Regions from separate parts of the Anaerocolumna chitinilytica genome, predicted to be linked through region 2. Evidence: a T-box and tRNA genes for the amino acid it is inferred to sense, from the RefSeq annotation. Region 2 holds a T-box; the other holds one or more tRNA genes.
What was found. A T-box is a leader RNA that pairs with one kind of tRNA and senses whether it is charged. The one in region 2 lies ahead of metG (methionine--tRNA ligase), so its partner is inferred to be a tRNA-Met.

Region 1 (6,684 bases), 1.0 Mb from region 2:
GAAAATGTCAATTATAATCATACAATCTCATTGATAAATATCTGCTCGCCAAGCCGAAGCTCTGTAAGTACAGCCAATATATTTTCTTTATCCTCTGAAAGAATCAATTCTATTATTTCTTCTTTCTTCAGCTTTCCGAAAAACAACATAGCAAGTGCAGCAATATCCCCCTTAATCATAGGAAGCTCAGTTGTTGTCTTTGTAACCCAAGTCTTATCTTTCTCAACCACAATACAGAATACACCGTTATTGTCTGCAATTCTCTCATCCACAGCTTCTATTACCAAATGGATATCCTTATTGGCATTTAAGCAATTTAAAAAGGCTTTCAGATTAATAATTCTTACCATAATAGAAGGTTCAAAGCCAGTATTCTTTTCTTTCAGATAAGATGAGAATTTTCGGTACAGCTCTGTGAGCACTTCCTTTTTGTAAGCAGGCTCATAAATGCATTCTTCCAAATTAAAGCCATCATCTAACATGTATGCTGCATACCCTATTATAGTATCTCCCTTAAATACCAGAGAAATGCCTCCGCCTGTACTTCGCATCTCTTCTAGAAGCTTCTCATAATACTTACGGCTTCTTATCGCATAGATATCATAATTTTCTTTTAGTATACGTTCTGTAAATTCCGCCAGCAGCTTACGGTTATTACTGTCTGAAGCAGTAAGTTCTAATATCTTACTGCCGGTATCCCATGAATTTAGTGCCTGGGCAGTTTCTTTCATCTCTGCTACCCATTTCCTGATAAGGTATACTTTACGAAAATCGTATGGATAATAGATAGCATCCGCAGCCGGCATAAGATACGAAAGAGGCTTCTCTTCTTCGTACATACACTGAAAAGCTCTGTCTAACAATAACCCCATGTACCCTTTTTTTCTCTCATCCTGTCTGGTAGCAACGCCTACAATATAATCCGCCTTAACTTCTCTTCCCTTAAGAACCAGAGTATAAGGGTTAAGATGCAGCATGGAACACAGTTTATCTTCCTTGTATAATGTAAAAATACGGTTGTAGGGAACTACCCACTGAAAGTAAAAATCCGTATAAGCCTCCGTATCTCCAAAACAATCCTGCCAGAGCTGGTACACATCCTCTCTGACATTTTCTTTTCCATTTTCCTTAGCTTCCTCCAGAGAAGTATATATCACATATTCCATACTGTATCTTGTCACCTTCCTTTTCTACTGTAAAAAGCCGGTCTTTTATCCGTTATTTTTGATAGAACAGCCGCTGCAGCCGGAGCAGCCGCCTGCCTTTTCCGGATAAGAATAGCTGCGGTCATCATATCGGTAATCGGCAGCACTTGTTAAAAGGCAAACGGAATTAGCAGATATTCCAAGTCCTTCTCCTGTAAATCCAAGCCCTTCTTCCGTGGTTGCCTTTATATTAATCTGATTCAATTCTATTCCTAGCACTCGTGCGATATTCTCTCTCATAGTCGGTATAAAAGGCGCCATTTTGGGCTTCTGGGCTATTATAGTAGCATCGATATTCTCAACCAGATAAAAATTCTCTTCTAAAAGTTGCTTTACTCTTTCCAGCAAGACCAGGCTGGAGGCTCCCTTGTATTTCTCATCCGTATCCGGGAAATGTTGCCCAATGTCTCCCAGAGCTGCCGCACCGAGCAGACTGTCCATGATGGCATGGGTTAACACATCTGCGTCAGAATGCCCAAGCAACCCTTTCTCATAAGGAATTGTAACTCCTCCGATAATTAATTCCCGGCCTTCTACCAGCTTATGCACGTCATATCCTGAACCTATTCTCATCTATATCACCGGCGGTACTCCTATTGCAGAACCGCCACCACTCCTTTTATAAAAATTTATATTACAAAAAAAGACTGTCGGTAAGACAATCTTTCTAATAGCGAAGGACGGATTTGAACCGCCGACACTGCGGGTATGAACCGCATGCTCTAGCCAACTGAGCTACTTCGCCATATATAAGCAAATACATTGGGTTTTAAAACAAATAAAACTTTTCTTTGCTATTTCATAAAAATGGGACCTATAGGGCTCGAACCTATGACCCTCTGCTTGTAAGGCAGATGCTCTCCCAGCTGAGCTAAGATCCCATTAAGTACTTGTCTCTCAACAGGTACTTTTATATTATATTTATGAAATGCTTTTTTGTCAAGTGTTTTTTATTGGTTTTGTTCCGAAAGTTTGAAAAATTGCAGCTTATTCTCCAAATCAGCGGCAGTAAGCGCAAGATTCGAAGCATCTTCACCCACTGTTTCACTGACAGCAGCCACTTCATTGGCAGCTGACAAAAGTTCTGCAGAAGTTGCCAGTATCTCTTCCGCTCCTGCGGATTGCTCCTGGGTAATTGCTGCAACAGATACCGCTACCTGATCCACCTCTTTTACACTTTCCCCTAACTCCATTACAAGGGTATCTGTTTCACTAACTGCTTTATAGATATCTTCAAAGGCCGAACTGGTCTCTTTGATCAAATCGGAGCTGTTTTTAATACTTACTACACTTTCCTGGGTTTTTTGGATGGTTCCATCTACAAGTACATTAATCCTTCCGATATTACCGGATATCCTGTTTACTGCTTCAGAGCTTGTCTCTGCTAACTTTCTGATTTCCTCGGCTACCACGGCAAAACCTCTTCCTGCTTCACCGGCTCTTGCAGCTTCAATAGCAGCATTTAAAGATAAAAGGTTGGTCTGGGTTGCTATTTCACCAATCAGATGCACAATTTCGTTAATTTCCTTTGTAGACTTCCCAACATCACCTACGGCTTCTTCCAGATTATATATAACTTTTTCAACATCCTGTACATACAGATTGACTTTATCAATCTTTTGCTTGCCTTCTTCTGATAATGTTACAGTCTGTTTCATCTTTCTTCCGGCATCACTGCTGATGGAATCTGCTTTTGATACTACCAGTGCCAGAGAGGATGCACTTTCTGCCACTTCTCCAATGGACTTTGCCAGTTCATCCACCGTCAGATTCAGCTCCTTCATGGAGCTGGATTGAACCTTTGCTGTATTTGTCAGGTTCTCGGCGGCTTCACTGCTGCTTTCCGCCTGGTCATTCAACTTATTTATCAGTTCATTAAATTGCTGTATGATAAGCACCATAGTACCGATAAATTTCTGCAGTCCTTCCGTCATTACCGCAACTTCATTCGTTCCCTTTACTTCTACCTGTATTCCAAAATTACCTTTGGTAATCTCTTCGAGGGTACCGGTAACCTTCTTAATTGGTACAATAACAAAATGGAGTACTCTTTCTATTATGAACGCTATCAGTAAAATTGCCATAATTGAGCCGATTACCACTATTATGATAAGTTGGTTAATGGCTGAGAGCACTTCGCTTCTTGGTACATAAGAAGCCAGAACCCAACTGGTTCCTTCTATCGCTGTGATATTGCCAAGATAGGATTCATTCTTATCCTTTAAGGTAAAGACACTCTTACTGCTTTTTGCCAGTTCCTTCGCTATTCCGGCTACCAGCGCGTTATCTGAACCGGCATCCAGTTTCTTTGAGATCAAATCCTTGTCCTTATACCCAAGTATTACACCTTCTGTTTTATCGATCAACATGGAAGCTCCGGAATGAAGCACCTTCATTCCTGCTACTTCCTTTGTAATTTCGCTTAAGTATACATCTGCAGCTGCTACTCTTGTAATTCCGTCTTTAGAGGCCAATTTTGCCGAAGCCGTAATACAGTACTCTCCGGTATTGGCATCTGTGTAAGGTGCTCCAAAAGCAAAATTATCCCTTTGTTCCCCTTCCTTATACCAATCCCTGTCTGCTACCACATAATCAGCACCGGGGGTAAAATCAAATGAGTTCAGCAATTTATTATCACTTGACCCTATATATACCCCTAAAGGCACATTTGGATTCCTGTCCTTTGTTGTAGCCAGATAACTTACCGTTTCCGCATCATCCATTTGCTTAAAATCAAGTGTATTCTTTATTTCTGTTAAGCTGCTGACAATCTGTCCTGACCAGAGTTCAACCTCTTTTACATTGGCTTCCGCCTGATATTTAACAATATTGCTACCATAGTCCAGAATAATATTTCTGGCCGTCATAAAGGTAATTATCAATAGGCCTGCTATGGATAATGCCACTACTGGAATAAGAATAAATATCATTCGGCCTTTTGTTCCCAAACTCTTCTTTTTGCTTTTACCTCTCATAATTTCCTGCCCCTCCGCTAAAACATTTTTTAATTATTGTAGTGATATGAAAATAAATAGTCAAGTTTATTTTCATCATTTATCGACATATTTTTTATAATAAATTAAAAAAATACCCTGGCAATTTCAACCATTGCCAAGGTACTTAGGTTCTTGTACTATGCATTTAAATTAGAAGGTCCAAATCCCAAAGGCAGAAGTTCCTCCAGTGTATAAATCCAATAATCAAACTCTGATTTCGCAAGGATAATTAGAAAATTCTTCGGATTGCAAAATTCCATCATCACCTGCCTGCATACTCCACAGGGAGAACAATAATCTGACAGGATACCATCCTTGCCGCCTACAATTGCTATCGCTAAAAATTCTTTCTCACCCTCACTGACTGCCTTAAAGAAGGCTGTTCTCTCCGCACAATTAGTAGGTGTAAAAGAAGCATTTTCAATATTGCAGCCCTTATAAATTTTATGACTTTTGCTTAATAAGGCAGCTCCTACTTTAAATCCTGAATAAGGCGTATAAGAATAATTCAGGCTGTCAATTGCCTCTCTTATCAGTGCTCTGCAGGTGTCCGGATTAATACTGCCTGTTATTTCCCTTTTACCGGATGGGATTAGTGCTCCTTCATGCCTGCATGCAAGTTCATTCATTTCTTTTCGATCATTATGCTCATCCATGAAATCATCTCCCAGTACATATTTTTATAGTGTACCGTATATTATACCACAAAAGCATAAATCTTACAATCCTTGCAGGCACTCTCCATTTGTTGTAATTATATTATGATACCAATAAGCAGAATCTTTTAATGTACGGAGTTGTGTTTCAAAATCAACATGAATTAAACCAAATCGTTCTCCATACCCCTGTGACCACTCAAAGTTATCCATAATAGACCAGGCAAAATATCCGTTTACAGGTATACCTTCCTCTATGGTTTTGGATAATTCCAAAAGGTAGCGGTTCATAAAATCTATCCGCTGCGGGTCATGCACCTTACCATCAAGGCTTACCCAGTCAGCCATGGAGAGTCCATTTTCGGTTATAATGATTGGCATCTTATATCTTTCATAAAGAAATTTGGGCATATAACGGAGAATCTTTGGAGTAACCGGCCATTTAAAGGCAGTACGGTCATAGCCAATTTTATTATCTGCACGCACATAGCCTTCCTCTGAACTCCGAATACCAATTCCCCGATATAGGTTAATCCCCAAAAAGTCCAGAGGCTGACAGATTTGTTCTAGGTCTTCCTTTTTTAAAAGTGCTTTCGGAAAATGCTCTGCAAATGCCTTAACCCCTTCTTCCGGATATTTTCCCAGAATTACAGGATCTATCCACCAGCTGGTATTCCATAAATGTCTTTCGGAAGCGTCAAAAGCCGCTTTCCTTGCTGCCTCCACATCTTCCTCGCTGTCCGTCACCGGGTATACATCGCTGGCACAAGGGGCATATCCTACTTTACAAGGTTTTCTTGTATACTTTCGTATGGTCTGCACTGCTTTTCCATGAGCTAAAAACAAATGATGCATTGCCTGGAATACTTCCTCGTAGGTAAGCTTTAACTTCGGGGCACATTCCCCTAAAAGATGTCCGATTATTATATGGCACTGGGGTTCATTAAAGGTTATCCAGTGGGTGACACGGTCGGAAAGACGATTAATCACAATCTTTACATATTCCACAAACCAATCAACGCTTTCAGGATTGGACCACCCCCCTAACTTCATGAGTGCCTGAGGATAATCCCAATGAAACAAGGTAATATAAGGCTCAATACCCGCTTCTAGAAGTTCATCTACCAGATTATCATAAAATTCCAGACCTTTTTCGTTGATTTTTCCCTTACCCTCCGGCAATATACGTGTCCAGCTGATCGATAAACGGTAAGCCTTTAATCCGATTTCCTTCATCAAGGCGACATCTTCTTTGTATCGGTGATAGTGGTCGCAGGCTATATCCCCTGTATCGCCGTTATCAATATTGCTGCGTCCTGTTTTGGGGTCAATGGTCTTATCATGACAGTAAACATCCCATATTGAGGGTCCTCTGCCATCCTCTGATGCACCACCTTCAATCTGATAGGCTGCCGCAGCTGCACCCCAGAGAAAATTCTTTGGAAAACTCATATCTATGCCTCTCCTTCTATTTCATTAACTATTCAGATGTTCTTTCTAATAAGGCTTTTTAATCTTAAGCCGCAGCTCATCATTTGGTATCCTCAGCCTTTCACAGCACCTACAACAATTCCCTTAACAAAATACCGTTGGAAGAATGGATATACAATAAGAACCGGAACAGCACCAATAACTGCTACTGCCATACGGATTGAGGTAGAGGGCATGGGTGCTGCGGCAGCACCTGCTGCAGCGGCTTTTTTCAGCATTTCAATATTTTGAAGCATCTTATTTAGAAAAACCTGAATGCTGTAGAATTCATCTTTATTCACATAGTATAAACCATTTACCCAGTCATTCCAATAACCAAGGCCAACCAAAAGTACA
Region 2 (6,684 bases):
CCGGAAGAAGCGATGGAATGCTGTAAGGCAGTGAATGAAGGCGTTTTAGGATTTTATATATAACTTTGAGAGGAATAGAGGACATTATGACATACGATTTGCTGCTGGATATAGGTGGAACAGGCATAAAAGGAAGTTATTACTGTTTGGATGACAATAAGACATCACAAATGTACTATTTTCCTTCCAATGCAGAGAAAGGGAAAGAAGCTATTATACAGCATTTCATTTCGTTATGCGCTCAGATATGGGAAGGTATTACCGAAGAGGGAAAGACCATACGAAGTATACGTATGGCTTTTCCCGGACCATTTGATTATGGAAAAGGAATCTCTTTGATGCAAGGCCTGGCCAAATACGAAAGCTTATATGGTGTATCTATTCCCCATGAGATGATAAAGGGAGGAATAACCGATAAGGTAAAATTCACATCTGGAGACAGAATGGATTTCTTATTCATAAATGATGTGGAAGCATATGCACGGGGAGTTATGCATAAAAGAAAACTCCATGAGGGATACCGGGTAATATATCTGTGTATCGGTACCGGAGCAGGTACGGCCTATTCCATAAACGGCAGCATTTCGGATGATATACAGGAAGGAATTCCGGAAAAAGGCTGGGCATACCCTGTTCCCTTCCAGTCCTCCATAATAGACGACTATATTTCAGTAAGAGGAATTAATAAATTGTCCCTGAAGTATTGCAATAGGCTGTTAACTCCATTAGAATTAAGTGAAATGGCTATAGCCGGTAATAGGGGAGCCATAGCAGCTTACAAGGAGTTTGGTGAGAACTTAAATGCTGCTTTTTTACCTCTTTTAAAAAGCTTTAAAGCAAATACTTTTGTCATAGGCGGAAATATCAGCCGCTCCGGCAGCTTATTTCTTTCAAAAATAGAAGAAGAGTGTGAGAAGCAGGATATTCATATTATGGTGGAAGAAGATACTTCAGGATTAATAATGGAGGGATTAACCGGGCTTTAAGAAGATACCCGGGAGATGGAGGAAATGGCAATGACACTGGATAGGGGGAAGGCCGCAGTGGCACTATATCTGCAGATATCCCAGCAGATTGCAGAGGCAATTGAACACGGAGAATATACTACGGGACAAATAATTCCCAGTGAAAAGCAGCTTCAAGAACAGTATGGCGTCAGCAGAATGACAGTCAGGCTTGCAGTAGGAGAATTGGCTAATAAGGGCTATGTAGAGCGCATGAGAGGTATTGGTACTGTTGTTACCTATGGAAAAATTGAAGAGAATTTAAAAAGGGTTATCAGTTTTTCGGAAGAAATGCAGCTTCATGGCATCCAAATGCAGACGAGTTATTGTGAGATTAAGCTGGTGAACGCCACTGAAAAAGTAGCGGGTAACTTAGGTATAAGTGTAAACTCAGCCGTATATGAGCTGACTCGTGTCAGATGTGCCAATAATAAGCCTCTGGTGTACTCCGTAACATATCTTAAAATGCAAAACCTGCCTTTAGATGCAGGCTTATACAGTGATTCTTTGTATAAGGTTCTAAAGGAAAAGTACAACATTAATATTACGCGGGCGGGAGATCAGCTGGAGGCGACACTGGCAGAGGGAGCAGTTGCCAAATACCTGGAAGTTGCCCAAGGGTTTCCCACCTTTAAAAGGACAAGAGTAGCCTATGATCAACAGGATAATGAGGTGGAATACTCAATCTGCTATTATCCTGGGGATAAATACCGATACTCTGTTAATCTTTAATAAAGAAGGTTGATTATGTATAGTTACCACTCTAAACACAATTATGATGTAAATCCGGGTATTAGGATAAATGATCGGGATGAGGACGTCTTAGTTGGAAATAATAAGCTGCTGGAATTAATAATAAGTCAGATAAAGCAAGGGAATAAAATCTTTGTATTCGATATATATCCCGGTGTTGATAAGAACAGCCTGTTGTCGCTCCTAGGAGAAATTAAGACAGGTCAGCTCATTGATACGGATAATTGCAAGCTTTCAGATGAAGAATTATACCGCAGATTTGACAGGAATATCACAGAGGACCGCGTTTTTGGATATATGACTGGGGACCGTCTGGAGAACTGTTTTGATAAGATAAAAGTTTCTGCGTTGATGACACAGTTAGAAAAAAACGAGGGAAAGGTTATTTTTCTGATTGGCGTGGGAGCGAGCCTTTTTGCCAAGGGAGATATTCATTATTATGCAGATATAACCCGTTGGGAGATACAGCTTAGATATCGTACCGGAGCAGCTAACTGGATGTTCCATAACCCGGAAGCGCCGATACTTACAAAATATAAAATCGGATTTTTCCTGGAATGGAGACTGGCTGACACTCATAAGGAAGAAAATTTTGACAAGGTCGACTATTGGATTGATGCCAATGTCAGTAATGAGCTGAAAATAATAGACCGTGGTACTTTCCGCCGGGCATATTCCACAATATCCAGAGAGCCCTTTCGAATGGAACCTTATTTTGATAAGAGTGTCTGGGGAGGCCAGTGGATGAAGGAAACCTTTGAGTTAGAGCCGGAAGCGGATAATTACGGCTGGTCCTTCGATGGTGTCCCGGAAGAGAATAGTGTAAGATTTTGCTTTGGTAAAAATTCAGTTACATTTCCTGCTATGAATTTAGTCAGGTTGTATCCGGTGGAACTGCTTGGCAGCCGGGTTTATGAAACATTTGGAGCAGAGTTTCCAATTCGATTTGATATGCTGGATACCTTTGAGGGAGGAAACCTTTCTCTTCAAGTACATCCCACCCTTGATTATATAAAAAATACCTTCGGGATGAGCTACACCCAGGATGAAAGCTATTATATTCTGGATGCAACGGAGGACAGCTGTGTCTACATCGGTCTAAAGGAGGGTGTTGACAGGGAGGCAATGCTTGCGGAGCTTAAGGCAGCCAACCGCGGGGAACTACTATTTGATACGGAAAAGTATATAAACCGCATACCTGTAAAGAAGCATGATCATATATTAATCCCGGCCGGTACCGTTCATTGCTCCGGAAAGGATACACAGGTACTGGAAATAAGTGCGACTCCTTATATATTTACTTTTAAGTTATGGGATTGGGGGCACATAGGATTGGATGGACTTCCAAGACCGGTGCATATAGAACATGGAAGTAAAAATATTCAATGGAACCGGGATACCGGCTGGGTTATGAGTAATTTAATCCATCAGGAAAAACTATTGACCGATACCGGCAGGTGTATTATTGAAAGAACCGGTCTTCATGAGTATGAATTCATTGAGACTCTCAGGTATACTCTTAGCGGTGAAGTTGAGATATCACTGAAAGGTTCCGTGGCAGTGCTTAATCTTATAGAAGGTAAAGAAGCATGGCTAAAGAGTAAAAATGGGGAATGGACGCCAAAGAAAATTCATTATTGCGAGACCTTCATCGTTCCGGCCGGAGCAGAAGAATTTGTGCTGGAAGCATTGGAAGGAGAAAAAATAAAAGTTATCGTCGCAACGGTAAGATAGCACAAAAAAGCAGGGATAATAACTTCTCTGCTTTTTTTATACCAGCTTACAGGGAAAACAGAGTTGACAAAATTTAACCAGGGTGTTATGCTAAAACTCAATTGATGTATGATGTCAAACTTAATTGACTATACTATATCTTATATCAAAAGGCTGTGAAAAGAAGAGTAGATAATATTTTGCGCGGACAGAGAGCCCTTGAATTGCTGAGAGAGGGTCACGGAAAGGTTATTGAAGATGGTCTTGGAGCTTCGCACCGAATGGGAGACCTTTAGGCTGCGACGGGAGCACCCGTTATCATGACAACCTGTACGAACTATAAGAAGAGAACCGCTTATGGGAAGATTAGCAGGAAAGAGGGTCCGCCAGGGCTGAATTAAAGTGGTACCACGGGAGCATGTTCTCGTCTTTATATAAGAAGACGGGGGCTTTTTTTATTTTAGGAAGGAAAGGCAAAGCTTCTGTTTCATAAACAAACTTAGAATAATCTAATTGTAATAGGAGGCATATTTATGTGTAATTGCAAAAAACCTTATTATATCACGACTGCCATTGCTTATACCTCAGGTAAACCCCATATTGGTAATACCTATGAGATTGTATTAGCTGACAGTATCGCAAGATTTAAAAGGCAACAGGGATTAGATGTATTTTTCCAGACCGGAACGGATGAACACGGTCAAAAAATTGAGAATAAGGCAGCGGCAGCAGGTATAACACCGAAGGAATTTGTAGACGGTGTAGCCGGACAGATTAAGGATATCTGGGATTTAATGAATACTTCTTACGATAAATTTATCCGTACTACCGATACTTATCATGAAGAGCAGGTTCAGAAAATCTTTCAGAAACTCTATGAGAAAGGTGATATCTACAAAGGTTTTTACGAGGGATTATATTGTACGCCCTGTGAATCCTTCTTTACACCATCACAGCTTGTAGACGGAAAATGTCCGGACTGCGGAGGCGAGGTACAGCCTGCCAAAGAAGAGGCTTACTTCTTAAAGTTAAGCAACTATACGGACAGACTGATTGAGCATATCAAGACACATCCCGAATTTATACAGCCGGAGAGCCGAAAGAACGAAATGATGAATAATTTCCTGCTTCCCGGACTCCAGGACCTTTGTGTATCCAGAACCTCTTTCAAATGGGGTATTCCGGTAAGCTTTGATACAAAGCATGTAGTTTATGTATGGCTGGATGCGCTGAGCAACTATATTACCGGATTGGGTTATGATACAGATGGTAATCACGGCGAATTATATAAAAAATACTGGCCGGCAGACCTTCACCTTATCGGAAAGGATATCTTAAGATTCCATACAATTTACTGGCCTATTATGTTGATGGCTCTTGATATACCTCTGCCCAAGCAGGTATTTGGTCATCCCTGGCTGCTGCAGGGAGAAGGCAAGATGAGCAAATCCAAGGGCAATGTTCTCTATGCCGATGAACTGGTATCTTATTTTGGTGTTGATGCAGTAAGATATTTCGTGCTTCATGAGATGCCCTTTGACAATGATGGTGTCATTACCTGGGAGCTGATGGTAGAAAGAATGAATTCCGACCTTGCCAATACTCTTGGAAATCTTGTAAACAGAACCATATCCATGTCTAATAAATATTTTGAAGGAATTGTCAGAAATGCAGGAGTTAAGGAACCCGTAGATGCAGAATTAGAGGAGCTGGCAGTTAAGACCTGTGATAAGGTAGTTGCTAAGATGGAGCAGCTAAGAGTAGCAGATGCACTGACTGAAATCTTTACCCTCTTTAAGAGATGCAATAAATATATTGATGAAACCATGCCTTGGGCCTTAGCAAAGGAAGAGGATAAAAAGGAAAGACTTGAAACTGTCCTTTATAATCTGGTAGAGAGCATTACAATCGGTGCCAGTCTCTTAAAGGCTTTTATGCCGGAAACCTCAGACAAAATTCTTGCCCAGTTAAATACAGAACTTAGAGATATTGAGAACCTGAAGACCTATGGCTTATATCCTAACGGCAATCAAGTTACCAAAACTCCTGAAATATTATTTGCAAGACTGGATATGAAAGAGGTACTGGAGAAGGTTGAAGCTACAAAAGCAGCCGAAAAAGTAGCTGAAAACATTGAAAAAGATGCAGAGAAAGAGGGAGCTGCAAATGAAGCAGCAGCGGTTATTGACCTTCCTGCCAAAGAAGAAATTACTTATGATGATTTTGCTAAAATGCAGTTTCAGGTAGGTGAGATCATTGCTTGTGAAGAAGTTCCAAAGTCCAAGAAACTTCTTTGCTCCCAGGTGAAAATCGGAAGCCAGGTAAAACAGATTGTATCCGGAATTAAGGCATATTACACACCGGAGCAAATGGTCGGAAAGAAGGTTATGGTATTAGTTAACCTAAAGCCTGCGAAACTTGCCGGAATATTATCAGAAGGAATGTTGCTATGTGCGGAGGACGAGAACGGTGACCTTGCACTTATGATACCGGAAAAGAATATGACACCCGGAGCTGAGATCTGTTAACTTAAAAGAACCCCCTGTATAAACTAATGTACCGGCCTCCAAGCGTTAGAATTTGATCTAACTTTGGGGGGCCGGTACACTTTTATACAGGGGGTTATTTATTAAGAATTATTTCGTTAAGGAATCCCGGAGCAGCTTAATAAAGATACCTCCAAGTACGGAACGGTTCTGGAAGCCTATTTGACGTCCGGTTACGGTATCATACCAATCGGTGAAGGGAACCCGGCTGTTGGTTTCACTAAGAGAACGCCAAAGAGAATCAATAATAGTATCAAAAAGTTCTTTGGAGTTACAAAGAGTGGCTACCCATACCATCCAGTCTGATTTTGTGTAGGTATTTCTTGAATCCAGGGGAAGACCGTACTGGTTCATTTGTGTTAAATAATAGGCGGCTTCTTTCACTGGGATTTCTTTTGAAAAGACATTCAGTCCGAGTATTTCATCCCATACCATATTATATTTCATACTCCAGGTTCCTGCGGTGCCAAAGGTCAGCTTGTAGTGATCCTCTTCTGCACTCTTTGATTCCCATTCTGCGGCCATTTCTCTGGCAATTCCAAGGTATTCAGCAGCCAGATCAGTTTTTCCAAGCATTTCACTCATTCTGGAGAAGGCAGCGAGAGCAACGATCGCCTTTATGGAGAGATTGGCATTATGTGCCAGATGTCCGGCAAAGTCGTCTGTAC

Region 1: it has a tRNA-Met gene. The T-box ahead of metG (methionine--tRNA ligase) is inferred to sense a tRNA for this amino acid. The anticodon was not compared.

The regions. Positions count from the first base shown of each region.
Region 1 covers NZ_AP023368.1:4,507,388-4,514,071, forward strand. The annotation lists gene bsdcttw_RS19675 (GNAT family N-acetyltransferase) at 18-1,166, opposite strand; gene ispF (2-C-methyl-D-erythritol 2,4-cyclodiphosphate synthase) at 1,212-1,778, opposite strand; tRNA gene bsdcttw_RS19685 (tRNA-Met) at 1,877-1,950, opposite strand; tRNA gene bsdcttw_RS19690 (tRNA-Val) at 2,014-2,086, opposite strand; gene bsdcttw_RS19695 (methyl-accepting chemotaxis protein) at 2,156-4,180, opposite strand; gene bsdcttw_RS19700 (cytidine deaminase) at 4,339-4,857, opposite strand; gene bsdcttw_RS19705 (GH1 family beta-glucosidase) at 4,921-6,309, opposite strand; gene bsdcttw_RS19710 (carbohydrate ABC transporter permease) at 6,402-6,684, opposite strand, start outside.
Region 2 covers NZ_AP023368.1:5,548,851-5,555,534, reverse strand. The annotation lists gene bsdcttw_RS24555 (glycoside hydrolase family 38 N-terminal domain-containing protein) at 1-63, shown strand, start outside; gene bsdcttw_RS24550 (ROK family protein) at 87-986, shown strand; gene bsdcttw_RS24545 (GntR family transcriptional regulator) at 1,017-1,736, shown strand; gene bsdcttw_RS24540 (class I mannose-6-phosphate isomerase) at 1,752-3,491, shown strand; T-box leader at 3,638-3,905, shown strand; gene metG (methionine--tRNA ligase) at 4,004-5,998, shown strand; gene bsdcttw_RS24530 (glutaminase family protein) at 6,107-6,684, opposite strand, start outside.